DNA from 3 places in the Delftia sp. DT-2 genome. Region 2 is predicted to be linked to each of the others. Evidence: riboswitches for the same ligand, from Rfam matches in the RefSeq annotation. Region 2 holds a riboswitch; each other region holds the start of a gene.
What was found. A riboswitch is a leader RNA that binds a small molecule or an ion and turns the genes downstream of it on or off. The one in region 2 is predicted to bind cobalamin.

Region 1: linked by a shared signal. The riboswitch ahead of PO605_RS28960 (TonB-dependent receptor) and the one ahead of PO605_RS17535 (TonB-dependent receptor) in region 2 are both predicted to bind cobalamin.
Region 3: linked by a shared signal. The riboswitch ahead of PO605_RS25915 (TonB-dependent receptor domain-containing protein) and the one ahead of PO605_RS17535 (TonB-dependent receptor) in region 2 are both predicted to bind cobalamin.

What each region holds. Positions count from the first base shown of each region.
Region 1 is NZ_JAQOTI010000024.1:48,085-55,834, reverse strand. It holds gene PO605_RS28975 (2OG-Fe(II) oxygenase) at 1-404, shown strand, start outside; gene alkB (DNA oxidative demethylase AlkB) at 432-1,082, shown strand; gene PO605_RS28965 (2OG-Fe(II) oxygenase) at 1,097-1,771, shown strand; cobalamin riboswitch at 1,784-2,102, shown strand; gene PO605_RS28960 (TonB-dependent receptor) at 2,224-4,350, shown strand; gene PO605_RS28955 (ABC transporter substrate-binding protein) at 4,350-5,393, shown strand; gene PO605_RS28950 (FecCD family ABC transporter permease) at 5,380-6,465, shown strand; gene PO605_RS28945 (ABC transporter ATP-binding protein) at 6,462-7,250, shown strand; gene PO605_RS28940 ((2Fe-2S) ferredoxin domain-containing protein) at 7,237-7,750, shown strand, end outside.
Region 2 is NZ_JAQOTI010000009.1:109,628-117,377, forward strand. It holds gene PO605_RS17525 (FecCD family ABC transporter permease) at 1-70, opposite strand, end outside; gene PO605_RS17530 (ABC transporter substrate-binding protein) at 67-1,008, opposite strand; gene PO605_RS17535 (TonB-dependent receptor) at 1,019-3,256, opposite strand; cobalamin riboswitch at 3,386-3,666, opposite strand; gene PO605_RS17540 (CHAD domain-containing protein) at 3,721-4,647, opposite strand; gene PO605_RS17545 (YbaK/prolyl-tRNA synthetase associated domain-containing protein) at 4,705-5,196, opposite strand; gene PO605_RS17550 (helix-turn-helix transcriptional regulator) at 5,278-5,919, shown strand; gene PO605_RS17555 (threo-3-hydroxy-L-aspartate ammonia-lyase) at 5,964-6,926, shown strand; gene PO605_RS17560 (NUDIX hydrolase) at 6,952-7,695, opposite strand.
Region 3 is NZ_JAQOTI010000017.1:93,762-101,511, forward strand. It holds gene PO605_RS25895 (GIY-YIG nuclease family protein) at 1-759, opposite strand, end outside; gene PO605_RS25900 (hypothetical protein) at 972-1,442, opposite strand; gene PO605_RS25905 (heavy metal-binding domain-containing protein) at 1,769-2,089, shown strand; gene PO605_RS25910 (ABC transporter substrate-binding protein) at 2,122-3,060, opposite strand; gene PO605_RS25915 (TonB-dependent receptor domain-containing protein) at 3,065-4,948, opposite strand; cobalamin riboswitch at 5,019-5,244, opposite strand; gene PO605_RS25920 (hypothetical protein) at 5,341-5,730, shown strand; gene PO605_RS25925 (helix-turn-helix transcriptional regulator) at 5,842-6,033, shown strand; gene PO605_RS25930 (sulfite exporter TauE/SafE family protein) at 6,043-6,849, opposite strand; gene PO605_RS25935 (AraC family transcriptional regulator) at 6,978-7,745, shown strand; gene PO605_RS25940 (MFS transporter) at 7,742-7,750, opposite strand, start outside.

The DNA of each region.
Region 1 (7,750 bases), on a different contig from region 2:
TGCGCTATCCGGACCGGCTGCAGGACTTCCTGGCGCGCTGCCACGCGCACGGCCAGTTGCGGCCCACGCCGCTGATCCTCCAATACGGCGAGGGCGACTACAACTGCCTGCACCAGGATGTCTATGGAGAGCATGTGTTTCCGCTGCAGGTGGTGTTGCTGCTGTCGCGGCCGGGGCAGGACTTTGCGGGCGGCGAATTCGTCATTACCCAGGCCGATGGCGACCGGCAACGGGCCGATGTGATGGCGCTGGACCAGGGCGATGCGCTGGTCCTGGCCGTGCGCCACCGGCCCGTGCCGGGGCGGCGCTCAGGCTACCGCCGCGCGGCCATGCGCCATGGCGTCAGCCGCGTCCGAAGCGGCCATCGCCATACCGTGGGGCTGATCTTTCATGACGCACTCTGATATGACGCACTTTGATGGACGGCCGGTATGAGCACGCTGGATCTTTTTGCCGATGAATCTCCCATGGGCATCGAACCCATTGGTCCCCGGTCCGTGGTGCTGCGCGGCCACGCCCTGCCTCATGCGGCGCCACTGCTGGCTGCGGTGGACGGCGTCATGGCCCAGGCGCCGCTGCGCCATCTGGTCACGCCGGGCGGCTTCACCATGTCGGTGGCCATGACCAACTGCGGCGCGCTGGGCTGGACCAGCGACCGGCGCGGCTACCGCTACAGCGCCATCGACCCGGTCAGCGGCCAGCTCTGGCCCGCCATGCCGGCCGTGTTTGCGCAGCTGGCGGGCGAAGCGGCCGCCGCTGCGGGCTTCGAGGGCTTCGCGCCCGACGCCTGCCTGATCAACCAGTACCTGCCCGGCAGCCGCCTGTCTCTGCACCAGGACCGCGACGAGCGTGACCTGGACGCGCCCATCGTCTCGGTGTCACTGGGCATGCCGGCCACATTTCTGTTTGGAGGGCTTGCGCGCGCGGACAAGACGGCCAGGGTGTTGTTGCAGCATGGCGACGTGGTGGTCTGGGGCGGCGTGGATCGGCTGCGCCACCACGGCGTGTTGCCGCTCAAGGACCAGCCCCACCCGCTGCTGGGCGGGCGGCGCATCAATCTCACGTTTCGCAAGGCGGGTTGAATGGCGGGGTCGACATGGATGGGCTGAACAGCAGTGATCGCTTCGCCGGCCTGGACTGGGGCCGCATTGCCACCCAGCTCGATGCAGAGGGCCATTGCCTGCTGCCACGGCTGCTGAATGCGGATGAAAGCCGCGCCCTGGCTAGCGAGGCGGCCATGCGCAATGGCCTGCCGCCCTCCCTCGACACATGGCGCCCGGTGCTGTACCGGCATCTGCTTGCCATTGCCAATCGCTGGCGTGCCCAAATGGACATGCAGCCTGCCCTGCCCGCCTCGTTCGAGGCCTTCGGGCAGCTGGGCCACCAGCGCGGCCAAATGCATCCGCAGTCGCACCTGCTGCATGTGGCGCAGGCGGGCCATGCGCCGCTGCGCTCATACAGCGAAGGTGCGGCGGTGTTCCCGCTGCAGCTGGTGCTGCTGCTGTCCCGGCCGGGCCAGGATTTCGAGGGCGGCGAATTCGTGATGACCGAGCAGCGCCCGCGCATGCAATCGCGCCCCATGGTGCTGCCGCTGGGCCTGGGGGATGCGGCCATCATCGCCACGGGGCCGCGCCCGGTGCGCGGTGCGGCAGGCTTTTACCGCGTGCATCTGCGGCATGCCATCAGCCGCGTTCACCGTGGCGAGTGGCTGGGTGTGGAGCTGCTGCTGCACGACGCGCCGCAGGCTACCGACGCGGGCCGCTGGCTATAATGCCGCGCCTGCAAAGGCATCCGTGCATCAGGTGTCCACATGCCAGCCATGGGGATGAAACGGGAACAAGGTGACTGCCAGCAAATGCTTTTTGCGCTGCCGGCACAGGCCTTGGCTGCCCCCGCAACGGTAAACAAGTCAAGGCGCTCCACGCCTGTCCCGCCAGTCTCCGCAACCCTGCGGAGGGGCGATGACAGGCTGTCACTGGTCCATGGCGTGGTCTGCAACATGCAGCTTTTCGCGGGTGGATTGGGAAGACGGGGCGCTGGGCGCAAGGCATGTCCTTGCGCCGCTTGTGAGCCCGGAGACCGGCCTGCTGCGTTTCGCGCCCGCTGAGCGGGCGCTTTCTTGACTGTCTGCGGGGTGCGGATGGCAATGTCCTGCACCCTATCCTTGCACGCTGGCTGGAGAGGCGGCAGTGCCTTGCTTTCGCATCAGGCGGTCGAAGACCGATGTTCGAAATGCATTCCTCCCTTTCCTGCGTTCCCAGCACCCGTGCTGCCGATTCCCTTTGCCTTCGGCTGAGCCCGCTGGCCCTGGCCTGCGCCTTCCTGTCCGCTCCTGTGCAGGCACAGACTGTCCTGCCCGAAGTGCAGGTCACCGGCCAGGCCGAACGCATCGGCCAGCAACTGGCCCAGCCTGCGCGCTCGGCCAGCCATACCGGCGTCTCCAACCAGGAAGTGCCTGCCAGCGTGGATGGTGTTTCTGCCGAGCAGATGCAGGAGCGCGGCGACTACGCCCTGGTGGACGCCGTCACGCGCACCGTGGGCCTGACGTCCAGCAGCACGCCGGGCAATGGCGGCCTGTCCTTCAGCAGCCGCGGCTTTGCGGGCGTGAACTCCGTGGGCGTGGCCGAAGACGGCATGGTGCTGGGCGTGGCCGCCGGCACCACGGCCTATCCCGGGGACAGCTGGGGCTACGAGCGCATCGACGTGCTGCGCGGCCCGGCCTCGCTGATGTATGGCAGCGGCACCATGGGCGCCACCGTCAACGCCATCCGCAAGCAGCCCAGCCGCACCAGCTCGGCCGAGGTGCTGCTGGGCGCTGGCACGGACGACACGCTGCGCGTGGGCCTGGGCGTGACCGGCGCCCTGGGCGCCTATGCCAGCTACCGCATCGACAGCTACACCGCGCGCAGCGCGGGCGAGCGCGACCTGGACCAGTCGCGCAACGGCAAGTTCATGAGCACGCTGCGCTTGGAGCCCACGAGCGACCTGCAGATCGACCTGATTGCCGACCGCAGCGTGCAAAAGCCCAGCCGCTACTGGGGCACGCCGGGCCTGGACGGCAAGGTGGTGGAGTCCCTGCGCGACCGCAACTACAACGCCGAAGACAGCGTGCTGCGCTATGCCGACGAGCGCCTGCGCGCCAAGGTGCAATGGAAGGCCAATGACTGGTTGACGGTGCGCAACGAGCTGTACCACGTGCAGTCGGACCGCCACTGGCGCAACATCGAGGCCTACGCGCTCAACCCCGCCACTTGGACCGTGGGCCGCTCCGACTACCTCGAAATCCTGCACGACCTGGAGCAGACCGGCAATCGCCTGGGCCTGAACGTGGACCGGGGATCGCACAAGATCGCCATGGGATGGGAGGCCGCACGCATCAACCTGCGGCTGTCCAACAACTCGCCCTATGGCGGCTCGTCCACGGTCTCGGCCTGGGACCCCGTGCATGGCAGCTGGGCCAGCCCCGATGTCACCAAGGCCAAGACCGAAACCGGCGTGACCCAGCATGCGCTGTACCTGGAGGATGCCTGGCGCATCAGCAACCGCTGGCTGGCCATGGCCGGCCTGCGCCGCGATGTCTACGACTTTGCCAGCCACTCGCTGGTGGGCGGCACGGATTTCAACAAGACGCTGGCCGCCACCTCCTGGCGCCTGGGCCTGACCTATGAGCTGGCCCGCGACACCCATGTCTATGGGCAGATCAGCTCGGGCCATGATCCCGTCAACAGCCTGGTCTCGCTGAACCTGGCCAACACGGCTTACAAGCTGAGCAAGGGCCGCCAGGCCGAGATCGGCATCAAGCAGCAGGTGGCAGGCGGGCGCGGCGAATGGACGCTGGCCGTGTTCGACATCAAGAAGGACAACATCATCACGCGCGACCCCGACCGCCCGGCCATCTCCATCCAGGGCGGCAGCCAGTCCTCGCGCGGCGCCGAGGTCACTGCCAACTTCCAGGCCACGCCCACCCTGCGCCTGGAGGGCAACCTGTCCTATGTGGATGCCCAGTTCGACACGCTCATCGAGGCCGGCGGCAACCGCGCCGGCAACCGCCCGCAGAACGTGGCCAAGACCACGGCCAACCTCTGGGGCCACTACCGTGTGGGCGCCTGGCAAGCCTCGCTGGGCCTGCGCTACGTGGGTGACCGCTTTGGCAACAACGCCAATACCGTGAACCTGCCCGCCTACACCGTGGCCGACGCCGCGCTGAGCTGGCAGGTGGACCCGCGCACCACCCTGAGCCTGATCGGCCGCAACCTGGCCGACAGGGTCTATGTGGGATCGAGCTACGGCAGCCAGTTCCTGGTCGGGCAAGGCCGCCGCTTCGAGATCGCGGCGCATATCCGGTTCTGATGGCCATGGCGCGCTCCCACCGCCTTCGCGGCCTTTGCACAGCCGCCCTGGCCGCCGCCCTGCTGCTGGCCGGCTGCTCGCGCAGCGATTCCAGCACCACCAGTGAACTGCCGGCACCGGCTGCCGTACCGCAGGCGCCCGTGACCGTCAATGTCTGCGGCAGCCCCGTGACCTACGCCAACGCACCGCTGCGCGCCGTGACCCATGACGTGAACATCACCGAGATGTTTCTCTTCCTGGGCCTGGGCGAGCGGCTGGTGGGCTACAGCGGTATCACGCAGGCCAAGCAGATCGACCCGGCCTTTCAGGCCCAGCTGGCCCGCGTGCCGCCGCTGGCCGAGCGCGAGATGAACCTGGAGGCCATCCTGGGCGCCTCGGCCGACTTCGTCTTCGGCGGCTGGAGCTACGGTTTTCGCCAGGGCCAGGTCACGCCCGAGGTGCTGCAGCGCCACGGCATTGCCTCATATGTATTGTCCGAATCGTGCATCCGCGTGGGGCCGCGCAGCCAGGTGGCGCTGGAAGACGGCCTGACCGACCTGCGCAACCTGGGCCGCATCTTCCGCATCGACGCCCATGCCGAGCAACTGGCGCAGGGGCTGGAGCGCGAACTCAAGGACCTGCGCGAGCGCATGCAGGGCGTGCGGCAGCGGCCTGCGGTCTTCGTCTACGACAGCGGCCAGGACATCCCCGTGACCGTGGGCCGCTACGGCATGCCGCAGGCCATGATCGAGGAAGCGGGCGGGCGCAACATCTTCGACGATATTCCCAGCAACTGGCCTGCAGGCAACTGGGAGGACGTGGTGCAGCGCAACCCGCAGTGGATCGTCATCATCGACTACGGCCAGCCCCATGCCCAGGGCAAGATCGACTTCCTGCTGGCCAAGCCCGAGCTGGCCGGCGTCGATGCCATCCGCGAAATGCGGTTTTTCGTCATGACCTATGCCGAGGCCACGCCCGGCCCGCGCAATATTGCGCGGACCCGCGCCCTGGCGCAGGCCCTGCACCCCGACCGCATGCCGGCGCCCAGCCATGCGGCCAACTGACTTCCGCTGGCCCAGGCGCCCGGGCGCCGCCCGCCTCTGGTGCCTGCTGCTGTTCGCGGCCCTGTTGCTGGTGATGACGCTGGCCATCACCTGGGGGCCCGTGGACATGCCGGCCGGCACGGTCTGGCGCATTGCCTGGAGCCGGTTGCTGCAGGCGCTGGGCATGCAGCCGCCGCCGCTGGAGGGCATCACGCCGCAGCACCAGCAGATCGTCTGGCTGATCCGCATGCCGCGCGTGCTGCTGGCGGCCCTGGTGGGCGCGGGGCTTGCCGTGGTGGGCACCATCATGCAGGCCATGGTGCGCAATCCGCTGGCCGATCCCTATCTGCTGGGCGTGTCCTCGGGTGCGTCGGTGGGCGCCGTGGCCGTGCTGGCCTTCGGTGCGCTGGCCTCGGCCGGCATGTACGCCCTCACGGCCGGGGCCTTTGCCGGGGCGCTGGCGGCCACCGTGGCGGTCTACCTGCTGGCGCGCTCCCAGGGCCGCATCCATGCCACGCGGCTGATCCTGGGTGGCGTGGCCATCGGCTATGTGCTGGCGGGCGTGACCAGCCTGATCACCCTGTCATCGGGCCAGCGTGACCTGGCCAATGCCCTGCTGACCTGGACGCTGGGCAGCCTGGCAGGCACGCAGTGGGAGGAACTGGGCATTCCCACCGCCGTGCTGGCTGCGGGAATGCTCTGGCTGGGGCTGCAGACGCGCCCGCTCAACGCCCTGCTGGCCGGTGACGAGGCCGCCGCCACGCTGGGCGTGGACACGGCACGGCTGCGGCGCGCACTGTTCCTGGCGGTGTCGCTGCTCACGGGCACCATGGTGGCGGTCAGCGGCGCCATCGGCTTTGTGGGGCTGATCGTGCCGCACGCCGCGCGCATGCTGGTGGGCACGGACCACCGGCGCGTGCTGCCCGTGGCCGCCCTGGCCGGCGCCCTGCTGCTGGTGCTGGTGGATCTTGTCGCGCGCACGGCCTTTGCGCCCATGGAACTGCCCGTGGGCGTGATCACCTCGCTGATCGGCGGGCCCTTCTTCGTCTGGATGCTGGTGCGCCAGCCGGTGCAGGGAGGGCGCGGCCCATGAAGCTGCAAGCCCAGGACCTGTGCTGGAGTGCCGACGCCCGGCGTGTCGACGCCCGGCGCATCGTGGACCAGGCCAGCCTTGCCCTGCACAGCGGCGAATGCGTGGGGCTCATCGGCCCCAACGGCAGCGGCAAATCCACCCTGCTGCGCATGCTCTACCGCGTGCTGCGGCCCGACGCAGGCTGCGTGCTGCTGGACCAGCGCGACATCCGGGACATGACGGCGCGCGAGTTCGCGGCCCAGGTCTCGGTGCTGGCGCAGGAGGCGCCGCAGAGCTTTGACTTCACCGTGCGCGAGGCGGTGATGATGGGCCGCATCCCCCACCAGTCCCCCTGGGCGGGCGACAGCGCCGAGGACCTCGCCTGCATGCGGCAGGCGCTGGCCCAGGTGAATGCCCTGTCGCTGGAGGAGCGGCGTTTTTCCAGCCTGTCCGGCGGCGAAAAGCAACGCGTGCTCGTGGCCCGCGCGCTGGCCCAGCAGCCACGGCTGATGCTGCTGGACGAGCCCACCAACCACCTGGACATACGCCATCAGCTGGAGTTGATGTCACTGGTCCGGCGCCTGCAGATCAGCAGCATCGTCGCCCTGCACGACCTCAACATCGCCGCCCACTACTGCGACCGTCTCTATCTCATGGAACAAGGCCGCATCGTTGCCCATGGCACACCGGCCCAGGTACTGACCCCGGCCACCATCGGCCAGGTCTACGGCGTGGCTGCCGAGGTGGACATCCATGCCGCCACCGGCCGGCTGCGCATCAGCTTCATTCCCGATGAACTCCTCTGAAACTTCCATCCCGCCCGGGCCCGACGCCGTGATCGTGCTGGGCCGCGGCGGCACGGGCGCAGCATCGCGCCAAAGCCTGATCGAACTGGCCGATGCCTTGCGCCAGACGCTGGAGCCGGCCTGCAAGGTCGTCACATCCTTCGTGGACAAGGCCGCACCCTCGCTGCCCGAGGCGCTGCAGCAATGCCTGCCGGCGCGCTCCATCGTCGTGCTGCCCCTTTTCTCGCCCGACGAGCCTGCCCTGCTGCGCTGGCTGCACAAGCTGGCCATGCGCTGGCGCTCGCAACTGCCGGACCAGACCGTGCAGGTGCGGTTTGCCGACCATCTGCTGGGCGCTGCGGCCATGCCCGCGCTGCTGCTGTCTCAGATGGCCCAGGCCCTTCAGGCCCCCGACATTGCCGAGACCGCTGGCGACCAATGGCAGCACGATCCCCAGGCCTGGTCCCAGGTGCCGGACCACCAGCACCACGCCCTGGTCTGCACGGGACCGCGCTGCACCG
Region 2 (7,750 bases):
GGCTGGCCAGCAGCAGCAGGACCGCACCGGCCCAGGGGCGCCACGCAGGTGGATGTGAAAGGGAATTCATGCGGCCTCCCCGGCCCAGGCCGCAGGGTGCAGCCAGCGCGAGAGCTTTTCCACGCCGCCGAAGGTGCGCGGCCCGGGAATCAGGAACTCGGCACGCGCCACCGTGGTGGCCCGGCCCGCGCGCACGGCACGCAGGTCGCGCCAGCCGCGCTGGCCGATCAGGTCCTGCATGGCCTCCTGCGTGCCCGCGAACAGCAGCACATCGGGGTCGGCGGCCAGCACGGCATCGGGCGAGACCTGGGGCACCGTGCCCAGGCCGTCCAGCGCGAACGAAGCGCCCGCGCGCACCATGGCCTCGCCGGTATAGGTGCCCGGCCGGGCCGCCAGCAGCATGCCGTTGCCCAGCCGGCCCGTGACCATGAGGGCACGCGGCCGGGGCTGGCCGGCCACCTGCCGGTCCACGCGCAGCAGCCGCGTCTCCTGCGCCAGGGCCAGCGCCTGGCCGCGCGCCTGCACGCCCGTGGCGCGGGCCACCAGGCGCAGGTTGTCCATCACCTCGGCCAGCGAGCGGCTGAGCAGCACCATCACCGGCACGCCGATGCGCTCCATGGGATCGACCAGCTGGTGCGCCGCCTGGCGCGCGGGCGTGACGATGACCAGGTCCGGCTGGCGCGCCACCACGGCGTCCACCGAGAACCCCAGCCGCCCGCCCACCTTGGGAATGCGCTCCACGCCCGGTGGAAAGCGCGTGAAATCCTCCACGCCCACCACGCGGTCCAGCAGGCCCAGCGCGGCCACCAGCTCGGTGTTGGAGGCAAAGATGGAGACGATGCGCTGCGGCGGCGCGGCAATCTCCACGCGCCGGCCCAGCGCATCCTGCAGCACCACCGGACCGCCTGCAGCGACGGTGTCGGCCCAGGCCGCGGGCAGGCCGCAGCCCAGGGCCGCCGCCGCGCCCTGGCGCAGCAACTGGCGGCGCGTGGTGCTGGATTGCCTCATGCCATGGACCTCAAAACTCTGCTTGCAGGCCGACCATGAGTTCGCGCCCGGCCATCGACGTTCCGCAGCCGCCGTTCTGGTACGCCGGGTTGGCGATGCAGGGCGCACGGTCCAGCGCGATGAAGATGGGGTGGCGGTTCAGGTCGAACAGGTTGTTGACGGCCGCGAACAGCTTGACGCCCGGCGACACGCGGTAGTCGGCACGCAGGTTCCAGATGGTGAAGGCGCCCTTGCGGTGGATGAAGGTGCTGCGGGGCTCGCCCTGCGGGATGAGCAGCGCCTCTTCCGTGTCGTACCACATGGGACCGCGCAGCAGCGTGGACAGCTGCAGGCTCCAGTCGCCCTGCAGGCGCCCGCTGCCGCGCCCGTAGCGCACGCCGGCCGAGACCTCGTAGCGGTACATGCGCTGCACCTTGTCGGTATTGGCCGACGCTGGCGATCCCTTGTCCCGCATGCTGAAGTGGTAGTAGCCGCCAGCCCAGGCCTTGAGCTGGTGGCCCGTCAGGTTCAGCGCCCGCGCCAGGTCCATGTCGGCCTGCATTTCCAGGCCGCGCGCCACGATGTCGGCCGCGTTGTTGGCGTAGTCCGAGGTATTGGTCGTGGCCCCGCGCGAGACGGTGATGATGCGGTCGCTGATGGTGTTCTGGAACACGGCCGCATCCACGCGCCAGCCGGGCTGCTGCAGCGCAGCGCCGACCTCGATCTGGCGGCTGGTCTCGGGCTTGAGGTTGGGGTTGCCGAAGGTGCGGCCACCGCCGACGGCCGTGAAGTCCGAGGCCAGCTCCGTGGCCGTGGGCGCGCGGAACCCCGTGGAGGCCGCAGCGCGCAGCGTGAGCCGGTCCGTGGCCTTCCAGGTGGCGCCGGCCGACCAGGTGTGGTTGTCGTAGTCGCGCGTGCTGGCCTGGGCCAGGGCCAGGTTGGGCGTATCGTCGAAACGCGTCGTGCCCCAGGTCTTGCGCAGGCCGGCACGCAGGGTCAGGCGGTCGTCGAACAGGGTCTGCGCGTCCTCGAAGTACAGCGCGTGCACCTGCTCGGTCTGGTTGTTGTCGTAGGGCGCAACCTGGCCCGCCGGGCCGCCCGGCATGGCCACGCGCAGGCGGTCGGAGCGCAGCTTGCTGCGCTCCCAGTCGAAGCCCATCAGCAGGTCATTGGTCTGGCTGACACGCAGGCGCGGCTGAAAGCGCAGGCCCGTGGCGTCCAGCTGGCGGTGGTTGTAGTCGCGCGCCGTGCCGGGCACGGCGCTGTTGCCCGAGCGGATCACGGGCGATGCCCAGTTGAACTCATCGGTATCGACCAGGCTGTAGATGTGGGTCGTCCAGCTCAGGCGCTGGCCGGGCAGTGCGCCCTCGTAGGTCAGGTCCAGCGAGCGGTTGCTGCGGTTGTCGCGGCTGTAGATGTTGGCGCCCGATCCGCGAAAGCCCGCGTTGTAGATGCCGTCCGTGCGCAGTTGCAGCTCCACGCGATGCAGCTCGTGCAGCTGCCAGCCCAGGGCGCCGCTGGCGCCGCGCCGCTTCCAGCCCGTGTTCTCCATGCGCGTGCCGCCGTCGCCCGACTCGTAGTCGCCGCGCCCGCCTGCGCTCACGCCGAAGTACCAGTCGAAGCGGTCATTGGCGCCGGCCGTCTGCGCATCGGTGCGCCACAGGTCCCATGAACCGGCCTGGACCTGGGCGCGCGTGCCGGGTGCGGTCGCTCCCGTCTTCATGATGATGTTGACCACCCCGCCCATGGCCTGGCTGCCGTAGATCACCGAGGACGGGCCGCGCACGATCTCGATGCGCTCCACATCCGAGGGGCTGAGCTTGGACAGGTTGGCCGTGCCCGCGCGCCGGCCGTTGACCAGCACCAGCACCTGGCTGCGGAAGTCGCGCCCCTGGCCGTCGGTGGAGGCGCCGCGCAGGTTCATCGAGGTCTGGGCCGCCGTCCATTCGCTGAGAAAGCCCACGGCGTTCTCGGCCAGCAGGTCGGTGACCGAGCGCGCGCTGGAGCGCTCTATGGCCTCGCGGTCGATGGTCTGCGTGGTGCCCGCGATGCGGCTGCGCGCCTCGGGCCGCGCGGTGGCGGTCACGAAGACGGCGTCCAGCGCATCGTCGGCGGAGTCCGTGGATCGGCCAGCCGGCTCCTGCGCGGCGCCGGCCGCTGCAGCGCAGCTGGCCAGCAGGGCCGCAGCCGCTACGGGCCGCAGGCTGGAGACAAGAGGGAGAACAGAGAGAAGGCCGGAGGAATCGGCGGCCGAGGAAGCGAAGCGCATGCGTTGAATCCAACTGCCCCAGTCACCCGTGGGGCCTATCGTCTGAACCACGCCGCACGGCGCGCACGCCGGAGCCGGCCACGGCAGCGCAGGCTGGGGCCGGACCGGACAGGCGCACTCCCGCGGCGTCCGAAAGCAATGCAGAAGGCCGGTATCCGGGCTTGCGGAACGCTGCGGCGCGCAGGGTGGGCGCGCTGCGGCAGGCATCCCCGCCTTCCCATGCCCGAGAAGGACACAGTGGCTTGCGGCGCGTGGTTTGGGGCGCGTCCGCGTGGGGAGTTGTATTCCGCTGACCGTTGCGGGGGCAGCGCAGGCATTGCGAGCGGCCACCTCGATGGCATCGCGCACCTGCTTCCCGTTGAACCCCTGGCCGGTGAACGGCATGGGGCACCTTCAGCAACAGCGCACCGCCACGGCCCAGGGGCTGCGGCGGTGCGCCAGCGGCGGATTATCGCTGATGCGGTCTAGGCCCAGAAGCCCGGCACGCGGGCCAGCGCACGCAGCGCGCGGCGGCTGCTGCGCGCGCTGGTGGCCAGGCGGGCCTGCAGGTAGCCGGCGGCAAACCAGGCGCGCGGATCCGTGCCGGCCTCGTCACGAAAAAGCGCGGCCGCCACGGCCATGTCGTTGTGCAGGCCCAGCGCGTCCTGGGCGGGCACCAGCACCTCGGCAAAGCGCCGCCCCTTTTTGCCGGGCCACATTCCGGGCGCGAATTCCCGCGCAAAGTCCGCCAGGTAGCGCAGGCGCTTGAGCCGCTTGCGCACGCGGTGCTGCTGCGCCAGCGGCAGGCGGTCGAAGTGCCGGCCGTCGCGCAGCACCTGGCGGTGCAGGCGCGCCAGCCGCCGTGCCAGGTACTTGCGCGTGCCTGCGGCGGACAGGCTGACCAGGCCGGGCTGCCGCTTGCCTGCAGGCGCCTGCGCCAGCGCATGGATCTCGGCCAGCGTTTGCAGGAACTGCGGCTCGCGCACCGCAGCGGCCGCGTCCGCGTCGGCCTGCCCGGCATCCGGCACGGTCCATTCGCACAAGGGCGCATCGGCGTCCTGCAGCAGCGGCCGCACCACGTCGGCCAGGGTGCCGGCATCGCGCAGCGTGCCCAGGCGCGCAAAGGCCAGGGCCAGCGGGGCATCCCATTCGGCGCGCATGCCGGGCGCCAGCCCTGCGCATTCGCGCAGCAGGGTGCGCAGGCGCCGCAGGGCCACGCGCAGCTGGTGGATGCGTTCGGCCTCGCCGCTGCCGGCGTCCACGGCATCCACGGCATCCACGGCATCCACGGCATCCACGGCATCCACGGCATCCATATGCGACTGCACCTGGGCCAGTGCGGCAGCCAGCGTCGCACGCACAAAGCCGGCCGCATCGGGCCGGTCGGGGAACTGCCTGGCAGGGGTGGTCATGGTCAGGAGAGGATGTGCGGGCGTTGCTGCGATTGTGGGCACCGCCCGGCCCCCGGGTCAATCGGCGCCATCCCCGCTCAGGCTGTGCAGCGCGGGCCGGGCAATGCGCACATAGTCGGCCGAGTCCAGCACGATGGAGCGGTCCAGCCGGCCCGCATTGAAGGCGATCTCGGCAAAGCGCTCCACCAGTGCCGGGTCCACCACCAGGCGCACCTGCGGGTTGAAGGAGAACGGCGGCACCGATCCCATCACGCAGCCGGTGGCGGCCTGGGCCTCCTCGGGCGAGGCCAGCGTGGCCTTGCGCACGCCCACGGCCTGGGCCAGGCGCTTGAAGTCCAGCTTGCGGTCGCCGGGCAGCACGGCCAGGAACAGCTGGGGATCGCCCGCACCGGACGCATCGCGGCTCTTGCAGAGCATGGCCTTGGCACCCTGGCCGGGTGCCGTGCCCCGGATTTCGGCGACGAGGTCGGAGCGGCCCTCGGCAGGGTGCTCGATCACGCGAAAGCGCGCGTCCTGGGATTGCAGCAGGTGAACAAGGGTGTCGAACATGGCAGGGAGCACAAGAAACGGACAAGAAGGCAGGTCGCCTGGGTTTTGACATTTTGTCCAATTCAAAACAAAATGTCCAATATGACACAACGCACTCCCGAGCAGCGCCAACTGCTGGACCAGTTGGCCCAGATCGCCGAAGGCCTGGGCCAGACCTTTGCCCCGTTCTGCGAGGTGGTGGTGCATGACCTGCTCGACCCGTCCCATGCGGTGCTGGCCATCCACAACAACCTGTCGGGCCGCGAAGTGGGCCAGGGCGCGACGGAGCTGGGCCTGGCCCGCATCCTCGACCCCGGCTACGAGCAGGTCATCGCCAACTACCCCAACCAGTTCGCCGATGGCCGCCAGGCCAAGAGCACGTCCATCGGCATCCGCGACTCCGAGGGCCGCTACATCGCCGCCCTGTGCATGAATGTGGACCTGACGATGTTCCAGGGCTTCCAGGGCATGCTCAACCGCTTTGCCGCCGTCAGCGGCGACACCCCCGCGAGCGAAATGCTGGACCCCACGGGCGCCGGCGCAGGCGCCGACACGGTGCGTGCCCGCATCGACCAGTTCGCGGCCCGCCTGGCGACCACGCCGCGCGCCCTCAAGCCCGAGGAGCGCCGCGCCCTGGTCCGCGAACTCAAGGGTGCCGGCCTGCTCGATGTGCGCCGCTCCATGGAGACCATTGCCGCCCACCTGGGCGTGTCGCGCGCCACGGTCTACAGCTACGCCAAATAGCTCCCGGCACCCCGCCGATCTGCAACCCCTTCTCTCCCGTACCGATGACAAGCCTTCCCACCTATGACGACGTGGCCGCAGCGGCCCAACGCATCCAGGGCCATGCCCACCGCACGCCCGTGCTCACCTCGCGCACGCTGGACGAGGCGCTGGGCGCCCGTGTCTTTCTCAAGTCCGAGAACCTGCAGCGCATGGGCGCCTTCAAGTTCCGCGGCGCCTTCAACGCCCTGTCTCGCTTCAGCGCCGCGCAGCGCAAGGCCGGCGTGGTGGCGTTTTCCTCGGGCAACCACGCCCAGGCCATTGCACTGGCTGCCAGGCTGCTGGAGATTCCCGCCACCATCGTCATGCCGCATGACGCGCCCGCCGCCAAGGTGGCGGCCACCAAGGGCTATGGCGGCCAGGTGGTGGTCTACGACCGCTATACCGAAGACCGCGAGCAGATCGGCCGCGACCTGGCCGAGCGCCACGGCCTGACCCTGATCCCGCCCTACGACCATGCCGACGTGCTGGCCGGCCAGGGCACGGCCGCCAAGGAACTGTTCGAGGAAACCGGCCCCCTGGACGCCCTCTTCGTGCCGCTGGGCGGCGGTGGCCTGCTGTCGGGCACCGCGCTGTCAACGCGCGCGCTCAGCCCCGAGTGCGCGCTCTACGGCGTGGAGCCAGAGGCCGGCAACGACGGCCAGCAGTCGCTGCGCGCGGGCCGCATCGTCCACATCGAAACGCCCAAGACCATTGCCGACGGCGCCCAGACCCAGCACCTGGGCGGCATCACCTTCCCCATCATCCAGCGCGACGTGACCGACATCCTCACCGCCAGCGATGCCGAGTTGGTCGATGCCATGGGCTTCCTGGCCACGCGCATGAAGCTCGTGGTCGAGCCCACCGGCTGCCTGGGCCTGGCCGCCGCGCGCCAGAAAGGCGAGGAGCTGCGCGGACGGCGCGTGGGCATCATCCTGAGCGGCGGCAACGTGGACATGCAGCGCTTTTGCAGCCTGCTGGGCGCCTGATCCTGGCCCTGATCGAAGGCCGCCCTCACCCCCGCGGGCTGAAGGTGCGCGGAAACACCACGGGCGCGCTGCGGTCGGCCAGGCGGTAGCCCATGGCCGGGCGGCGTGACGTGCCCTCCACCTGGCCAGCCTCGACCAGAAAGCCGGCCGCCATCATGCGCGTGCGAAAACCGCTCTTGTCCACAGGGCGGCCCAGCACCACTTCGTAGGCCTGCTGCAGCTGCGGCAGTGTGAAAGGCTCGGGCAGCAGAAAGGCCGGCAGCGAGGTGTATTCCACCTTGCCGCGCAGCCGCTCCACCGCGGCGCTCAGGATCTCGCCGTGGTCAAAGGCCAGCGCCGAGGGTCCGTGCGCGCGCAGCAGTTCATCGACGGCAAACCACGACACATCGGCCGCATTCGCGCCCTTGGCCAGGATCAGGTCATGGCCCGGGATCAGCGCGAAATACACATGCGTGGCCGACCAGCCACGCGGGTCGCGCGCCGCGCCGCCCCAGCTTCCCAGCTGCTCCAGGTAGGGGCTGTCCACACCCGTCTTGTCCAGCAGCTTGCGCCGCGCGCAGGCCAGCAGGTCTGCGTCCTGGCGCACATCCACAAAGCCGCCGGGCAGCGCCCACAGCCCCGGGAACGGCTCGCTGCCCGCCGTGGGGCGCTGCACCAGCAGCACCTGCAGGGCATCGTCTGCGACCGTGAAGATGACCACGTCCACCGTGGTGAACGGGCGCGGGAAGTCCAGCGCGCCCTGCGGGGATGGGGAATTTTTTTCAGCCATGGGATGGATTGTGCTTGACGTGCCGGATTTTAAGTTGCACTATACAACCCATACG
Region 3 (7,750 bases), on a different contig from region 2:
CGCCTCCAGCAAGGTGAATCGGAACTCGCTGTCACAACCCGGTGCTTCATGAAGTCGCCGGCTCAACTCCAGGTTGTCGCCATGCCCGGTGCTGGCATAGTCACGCCAACGCTGCCAAACGCCACAAGCGCCGCTGGCAGAGCCAACATACTGCTGGCCTGTGAATTCATCCGTTATCAGATAGATGCCGCAGACATTGCCAAGTGCCTGCTGCCAAGCCACATCCTGCATTGCAAGCCTCAGTTCCGCCATGATCAGGCTGGTGCTGCTCAGGGCCCTGAAGGGCACCGGAGGCTCGGAGGTTAGCGCAATGGGATAGTTGTTCTCCTGGCGAAGGACCCGGCGCCAGCTCACGGCGGGCTCGCCCCAACGGATCTCCAGTTTGAGCCGCAGATCCGCCATCACATCGATTTCGTCCAGCTCGTGATACCAGTGGCCTGCTCGCTCGTCATGCAGATCGAAACTTCCTTGCAAGCGTCCTGCATCAATGGCCTGCATTGCAGGCATGACCTCCTTCACCCGCCAGATACCGAGCAGCAACGCATGGCCTGGCCGGTGCCCAAAGAAGCCAATCACCAACGAGCCGACTGGATGCTTGTGGTCTTGACGAGACTGATAGAGCGTCAGAGCGCGTGTGCCCACATAGCGTTGTACCGGATAGTCTCCTGCCGTGTGGCGCATGAGCGTGACCTGTTGGGCGGCAGGGTCAAGCGAATGGAAGGCAAGCAGTTGGTAAAGCTGAGTGGCAGGGAGGTTCATAGCTGGAGCTGATCTGGGGCGATGGCGATGCTGGGCAAAATAGCACGGCTGGCCTCTCAGGGCGAAGCCATGTGCAGTCATATATTGCTCATGCTCGACAGCGCGTCCTGTCCTTCTCCGTGATCGCCTGCACTGCCGGGCACCGCACGCCACGCTTGCAGCAATCACGCCAGATGGAATATCCCGCGTTGCACCGGCCTGGCGAAGCAGCCCTAAGCTTTCAAGCTGCGAACGAATTCGCTGCCCACCTCGACTCCTAGAAGAGGGTCCACGGCCGCTACCCGCTTCAGCGCTTCGTCGATGCTGAAGCCATTTCCTTCCAGCACGGCCGATGCGTCGCTGTGCAGGGCATAGGCCAGGTGTGCTGCGATCCGTACGCTCGGATCTGCGTCCACGTTGCTTCCCAGATATCCGCCCAGAAGAAGCCGGATCTCATATACGGCTTTCGCAAGGATTTTCTCCTCAGTCAGCTGTTTCATCACGCCCCTTTGCCTTATCGCCCCCACAACTGCCTCCATCGCCTCAATCTGCGCATTGATAAAGGCAAGCAGCTCATTGGAATCGACAACCTCCATGGGATTGCTGGGGTAAGCGCCAATCAACAAGCTGGAGATGAGTCCCCATTGTTCTCGCACACGGTTCAGTTGGTTGAACTCATCTTCCGACATCTGAAAGTACAACATGGCGACTCCTTAGCGAAATGGCTTGGAGCCGGGCGCGGAGAAAGGGTAAGAAGCGATGTACAGATCAGAGAGCTGTGGCGCAGTGGAAATTGAGATGGGGAAGGGCTTTGAAACGCCCGCAAAGAAAATAGCCATAAGGCCTCCAAGCATTTTTCCAACACTGCTTTCGGGAGCGGCTTACCGGCTAGCAAGAAGTGTGTTCAGCACTTTGCGCGAGATGATACCCCAGGCCTATGGCAGACTGCCCTGGTTCAGTTCTTCCTTGAACCGATCGCCGGCCGGCTTGGCGCTCAAGGCTTATCTCCGTCACTCACCGAGGATTTCTCATGATCATCACCACCACTCCCCAGATCGAAGGCCGCCGCATCACCCGCTACTGCGGCGTGGTCGCGGGCGAGGCAATTTTGGGCGCCAATGTGTTCAAGGACTTGTTCGCCGGGCTGCGCGACATCGTGGGTGGGCGCTCGGCCACGTATGAGCGCGAGCTGCAGCGGGCGCGCGAGATTGCGCTCAAGGAGCTGGAGGAACGCGCCCAGGAACTGGGCGCGAATGCCGTGGTGGGGGTGGACCTGGATTACGAGGTGCTGGGCCAGGGCAACGGCATGTTGATGGTGTCTGCCAGCGGCACGGCGGTGGTGCTGGAGTAGGCAGGGCCGTTGGTCAATTTGGGCCGAGGAAGTCAACGCGGCGCTGCGCCTGGCATCTCCAGGCAGCGGCCCAGCGCCCGCGCGGCCTCGCCCAGGCGCGGGCCGGGGCGGGAGACCACGTCCGTCTCGACCAGGTCCAGCGCGCAGATGCGGCCGGAGCGCACGGCGGGCATGCGGCTCCAGCCGGGGCGGGTGGCAAAGCTGGCCGATGGCGTCTGCGGCGTGTGGATGATGAGTTCGGGCTGCTGGCGCAGCACGTATTCAGGCGTGATGCGCGGAAAGGGCCCTAGGTTGGGCGGCAGCACGTTGCGCGCGCCCAGGCGCTGCAGCAGCTGGCCTATGAAGGAGTCCGGCCCCGCCGCATAAGGCGTGGCGTCCACTTCGAAATACACCTTCTGTCCTGCGGGCGCGTGCGCAGCCAGCGCCTTGGCCTGCTGGTCCACCTCGGCCTGCATGCGCGCCAGCAGGGCGTTGGCGCGCTGCACGTGCAGCAGCTGGTCGAGCTTGTGCAGCACCTGCTCCAGCTGCGCCATGTCGTTGGCGTCCAGTGCCAGCACCGGAATGCCGAAGCGCTCCAGCTGCGCGATGACGGGTGCGGAATACGCCATCAGCACCACGTCGGGCTTGAGCCGCACGGTGGCTTCGACCAGCGGGGCAAAGGTGTGGCCCAGCTTGGGCAGCGCGGCCACGCGCGCCGGGTGGTTGGAGAACTCGTCCACGCCCACGATGCGCTCGCAGGCGTCCAGCGCGCACAGCGATTCGGTCAGCGAGGGCAGCAGGGAGACGATGCGCTGCGGTACGCGCGCCAGCCGCACCTCACGGCCGCGCATGTCGGTGACGGTGTAGGGCGCGGGTGTGCTCCCCTGGGGCACATCCACCGCCTTTTGCGCGACGGCGTTGCTGGCGCCGCCCGCGCAGGCCAGGGCGGCGATCAGCAGCAGAAGGCGGGACGGGCGCAGAAGCAGGTGCATGGGGTCAGGGCAGAGGTGTCCAGCGCACGGTGACGAAGACCGTTCGGCCGGCGTTCGCATAGCCGCGCGTGGGGGCGTAGTCGCGGTCAGCGATGTTGTTGACGCGTGCCAGCAGCGTCCACTGCCTGGTCAGCTGGCGCTGGGCGTAGAGATTGACCACGCCGTATCCGCCCAGCTTGAAGGTGTTCGCCTCGTCGGCGTAGCGGCCGCTGTACAGCTGCGCTTCGCCGCCCAGCGTCCAGCCGGCTGCCTGGGTGTCGGCATTGAGCTTGAGCATGCGCTTGGAGCGGTAGGGCAAAAGCTTGCCGGTCTCCAGGTTCTCGGGGTTCATGAGGTCCAGCGAGGCGCCCAGGTTGGTGCTGCCCAGGCGCGTGCCGCCCGACAGCGTCAGGCCGGTGATCTCCACGCTTTGCCAGTTGCGGTAGCAGTTGCAGGGAAGGGCGCTGTTCCAGTCGTAGGTGATGAGGTTCTTGAACTTGTTGCGGTAGACCACGGCCGAGAGGCGGTTGGCACCGGCCGCATAGTGCAGGCCGGTTTCCACGTTGGTGCTGCTTTCGGGCTTGAGGTCGGCCGCCGCCTGGCCCGTGAAGCGTTCGTACAGCGTGGGGGTTCTGAAGGCCGTGCCGGCCGATGCCACCCAGCGCCAGCGCTGGTCGATCTGCAGGCCGTAGCCCAGGCCGCCCGTGGTCTTGTTCTGCTGGTCGCGCACCTGGTCGTGGCGCAGGTTGGCGTCGAACTGGTGGCGGCCCTCGGTCAGGCGCCAGCCGGCCGACAGGGAGTTCTGCACGCGCCGGCTGTCGGTGTTCTGCGTCCAGGCGTATTGCGTGTCCAGCTTGTCCTCGCGGCGCTCCAGGTCGATGTTGAAACGGTGCTGGCCCAGCGTGAACAGGTTCTGCAGCAGGTAGTTGGTGGAGCGGCCCTTGGCGCTTTCGGGCGACTGGGTGTGGCGGTCGCTTTGGCTGTCGGTATGGGAGATCTGGACCACGCTTTTGTACATGGCGTTCCAGCCGGCCTGCCAGCGCAGGCTGCCGGTGGTGTTCTTGACCACGTCGTAGTCGTCGAACGGCGGCGGGCTCTGGTCGTAGTGGGTGCGCAGGCGGCTGTGCAGCAGGCTGGCGTCGATCTGGTGGATGCCCGTTTTGTAGCCCGCGTTCAGGCCCAGCGAGGTGTTGCTGTAGCCATCCTTGTCCGGGTTGGGCGAGAAGGTGTTGCCGGGGTAGACGTCGAAGCCGTCGCTGCGCTCGTCCGCCAGGTTCAGGCCATAGGTGAAGCCGTTGGCTCCGCCCTGGAATCCTGTGGCCAGCTTGCTGGTGCCCTGGTTGCCTATGCCGGCCTCGGCATAGGCGCGGGTCTGGCCGTCAGCCCGCTTGGTGAAGATCTGGATCACGCCGCCCATGGCGTCTGAGCCATAGATGGCTGCGGCCGGGCCGCGCAGCACTTCGATGCGCTCGATCTGCGCCAGCGGCAGGGTGGACCAGACCGCTCCGCCCTGCAGCTCCTGCGAGCTGTAGCGCACGCCGTCGACGAACACGGCCGTGTGCTGGTTGCTGGTGCCGCGCAGGTAGACCGAGGTGACCTGGCCCGGCCCGCCATTGCGGTTGATCTGCACGCCCGGCACCTGCACCAGCAGGTCGGCCACGCCGGTGGCGCCACTGCGGGCAATGGTCTCGGCATCGATCACGGTCATGTCGGCCGTGACCGTGCGCAGCGGCTGCTCGCTGCGCGAGGCGGTGACGACCACGGTGTCCAGCTGCGAGGACTGGGTTTGCGCCTGGGCCTGGCAGGCCAGCAGCGAGGCCAGGGCCAGGGCGGACATCCGAGGTGCGGAGAAAGCCGGAGGCGAGCGAAGGGCGGCGCCGTAGGCGCGCGCGAAGGCGAGGGTGTGCATGGATGCGGACCAGTTGCGCGCCAGCGACCCCGCCGGCACGGAAACCACAAAGACCGGCTGCGCTGCATGCGCGGCCGGCCGCCTGTTGGCCGGTATCCAGACTGGTGACGCACTCGCCAAGGCCTTCCCGGGCTGTACGCCCAGTGGCACGGGTTTGGCGGGGGCCGGTGCCATGCACGCGGCGTTTCACTCACTGTTGCGGGGGCAGTACATGCGGGCGGCTTGATCTGGCCGCCCCATGTTTCCCGTTTAACCGCAGCCCCTGGGGCTGCTGGCACCAACGGCGGCGATTGTACGGCGGGGCGTCCGGCAGGCATGTAAAGCTTGCTTGACATGTCTTTGACGGGCATCGCACAATGTCAAGCATCCTTTACACATGCCGAGATCCATCCATGAATCGAACCCTTGCCACCAACCGCCGCTATCAGAAGGAACTGGGATTTGCGCTGCTGCTGTACTCGGCGCTGCTTGTCGGGGCGCTTGTGCTGAGTGCCGACATGGAGGCGGGTGCCCTGCGCACGGCGCTGCTGCTCAGCCCCATGCTGGCGTTTGCGCTGGCTGTACGGGCCATCGTGCGGCTGGTGCGCGATACCGACGAGTTCCTGCGCAAGTCCATGCTGGAGCAACTGGCGATTGCTGCGGCGGGTACGGCGGGCATCACCTTCACCTATGGATTCCTGGAAGTGGCAGGTTTTCCCAAGCTCAGCATGTTCATGGTGTGGCCCTTGATGGGTGCGCTCTGGGTGGCTGCCTCGGTGGCTCACTGGCTGCGCAGCCGATGAGCTGTTCCGCCAAAGTGCCCCTCCCATGAAAAATGACCCCCGCGCTCCCCTTGCTGTGCAAGGTCCGCTGGCCCCCGAGGGGGTGCCTTTTCATCTTGGGGCGGCCCGGCGATGAAAAACACCATCCGTGAACTGCGCGCCCAGCGCGGCTGGAGCCAGGCTGCGCTGGCGGACCTGCTGGGCGTGTCGCGCCAGACCGTGAACGCGATCGAGACGGGCCGCTACGACCCCAGCCTGCCGCTGGCATTCGCCATTGCCCGGGTGTTCGAGACCCGGATCGAGGCGATCTTCCAGGAGGGTTGAGCGCAGCGCTCAGGCCACGATCATGACCAGCAGCACCAGGCCCAGCAGGGCCAGGTAGGCCTTGGCATGCAGGGCATCGGGAATGCGGCCGATCAGCGGGGCGGCCAGCCTGATGCCCGTCCATGAACCGGTCGTCAGCAGGGCAAAGGCCTGCAGGTCCACGTAGCCCACATGCCAGGCCCCCAGACCCGCGCCGTGCGATGCCAGCATGTAGGCCGCGGTGCCCGCCACGGCCATGGGCAGGGAAAGCGGGCTGGCCATGGCCGTGGCGGCCGCCATGCTGGCGCCGCGCCGGCGCATCAGCGGCACGGTCATCACGCTGCCGCCCACGCCCAGGAAGGCCGCGATCGCACCAATGGCCAGGCCCGCCGTGGCCGCCGCCTGCCGGCCCATTGGTTGCATGCCGGCGGCGGTGCCGTGCACGAAGCCCGGGCGCAGCAGCGCGTCGGCGATGGTCAGGGCCAGGTAGGCGATGAAGGCCCAGCGCACCCATTCCCCGCTGATCCAGGTGGCGGCCGCCGCGCCCGCCACGGCACCGGCCGCGATGAAGCCAGCCAGTGGCCGCACCTGATCCCAGGGCAGGGCGCCCGCGCGGTGCTGGCGCAGCGTGGCCATGGAGGCGCCAAAAATCATCACGCAGGTGGAGGTGGCCACGGCAATGTGCATGGCAGCCTGGCCAACGGCGGAGTCCGCGCCGTGGATGGAGGTCAGCAGCGCATAAAGCAGCGGAACGGCCACGAAGCCGCCGCCAAAGCCGAAGAGCACGGTGGTCACGCCGGCAAGCACACCGAAAGCCAGCAGCAGGAGAGGGAACACAGACAGTCCTTTGGAAAAAACGAGCAAGGACTGAACCTTAGGATGCCGCGGTTTGGCCTGCTTTCGCGGATGGGTCAATAATCCTTGAATTCCTGCCAAAGCCTGTTGGCTGTTTTCCAGACATTCCCATGCTCAACATCCCGCTGCATTCCGTGGACGCCGTGGCGCGCGATGTGCTGGCCATCGGCACCGACTACACGCCTGGCACGCTGCTGCCCACGCACAGCCACCGGCGTGCCCAGTTTCTCTACGGGATGAGCGGGCTGATGGAGGTGGAAACCGACGACGGTGCCTGGACCATCCCGCCCTACAGCGGCGTGTGGATTCCGGCCAGCAAGCCGCACAGCGTGCGCATGCAGGGCGTGAGCACGCGCAGCCTGTACATCGAACCGGCTGCTGCGCCCCGCCCGGGTGTGCACTGCGAGGCCCTGGTCGTCACCCCGCTGCTGCACCAGCTGCTGCTGTCCTGCGCCGACCTGCCAGCGCTGTACGACGAAGCAGGCCGCGACGGCGCCCTGGTCACGCTGGTGCTGCACGAGCTGGCCTCGGCCCGCAGCCTGCCGCTGTTCGCGCCCATTCCCCGCGACGAAAAGCTGGCCGCCCTGTGCAAGCAGTTCCTGGCCCAGCCCAGCATCCGCGCCACGCCCCAGGTTTGGGCACAGGCGCTGAACAAGAGCCTGCGCACCTTCAGCCGGTTTTTCCAGCAGCACACAGGCATGGCCTTTGGCGCCTGGCGCCAGCAGGCCTGCCTGCTGGCAGCGGTGTCGCGGCTGTCTGCGGGCGCCTCGGTCACGCAGGTGGCGCTGGATTTGGGCTATGACAGCCCCAGCGCGTTTTCCACCATGTTCCGCAAGGCGCTGGGGCGGGTGCCTTCGGAGCTGGTGAGTCGGGTCTAGGCGGG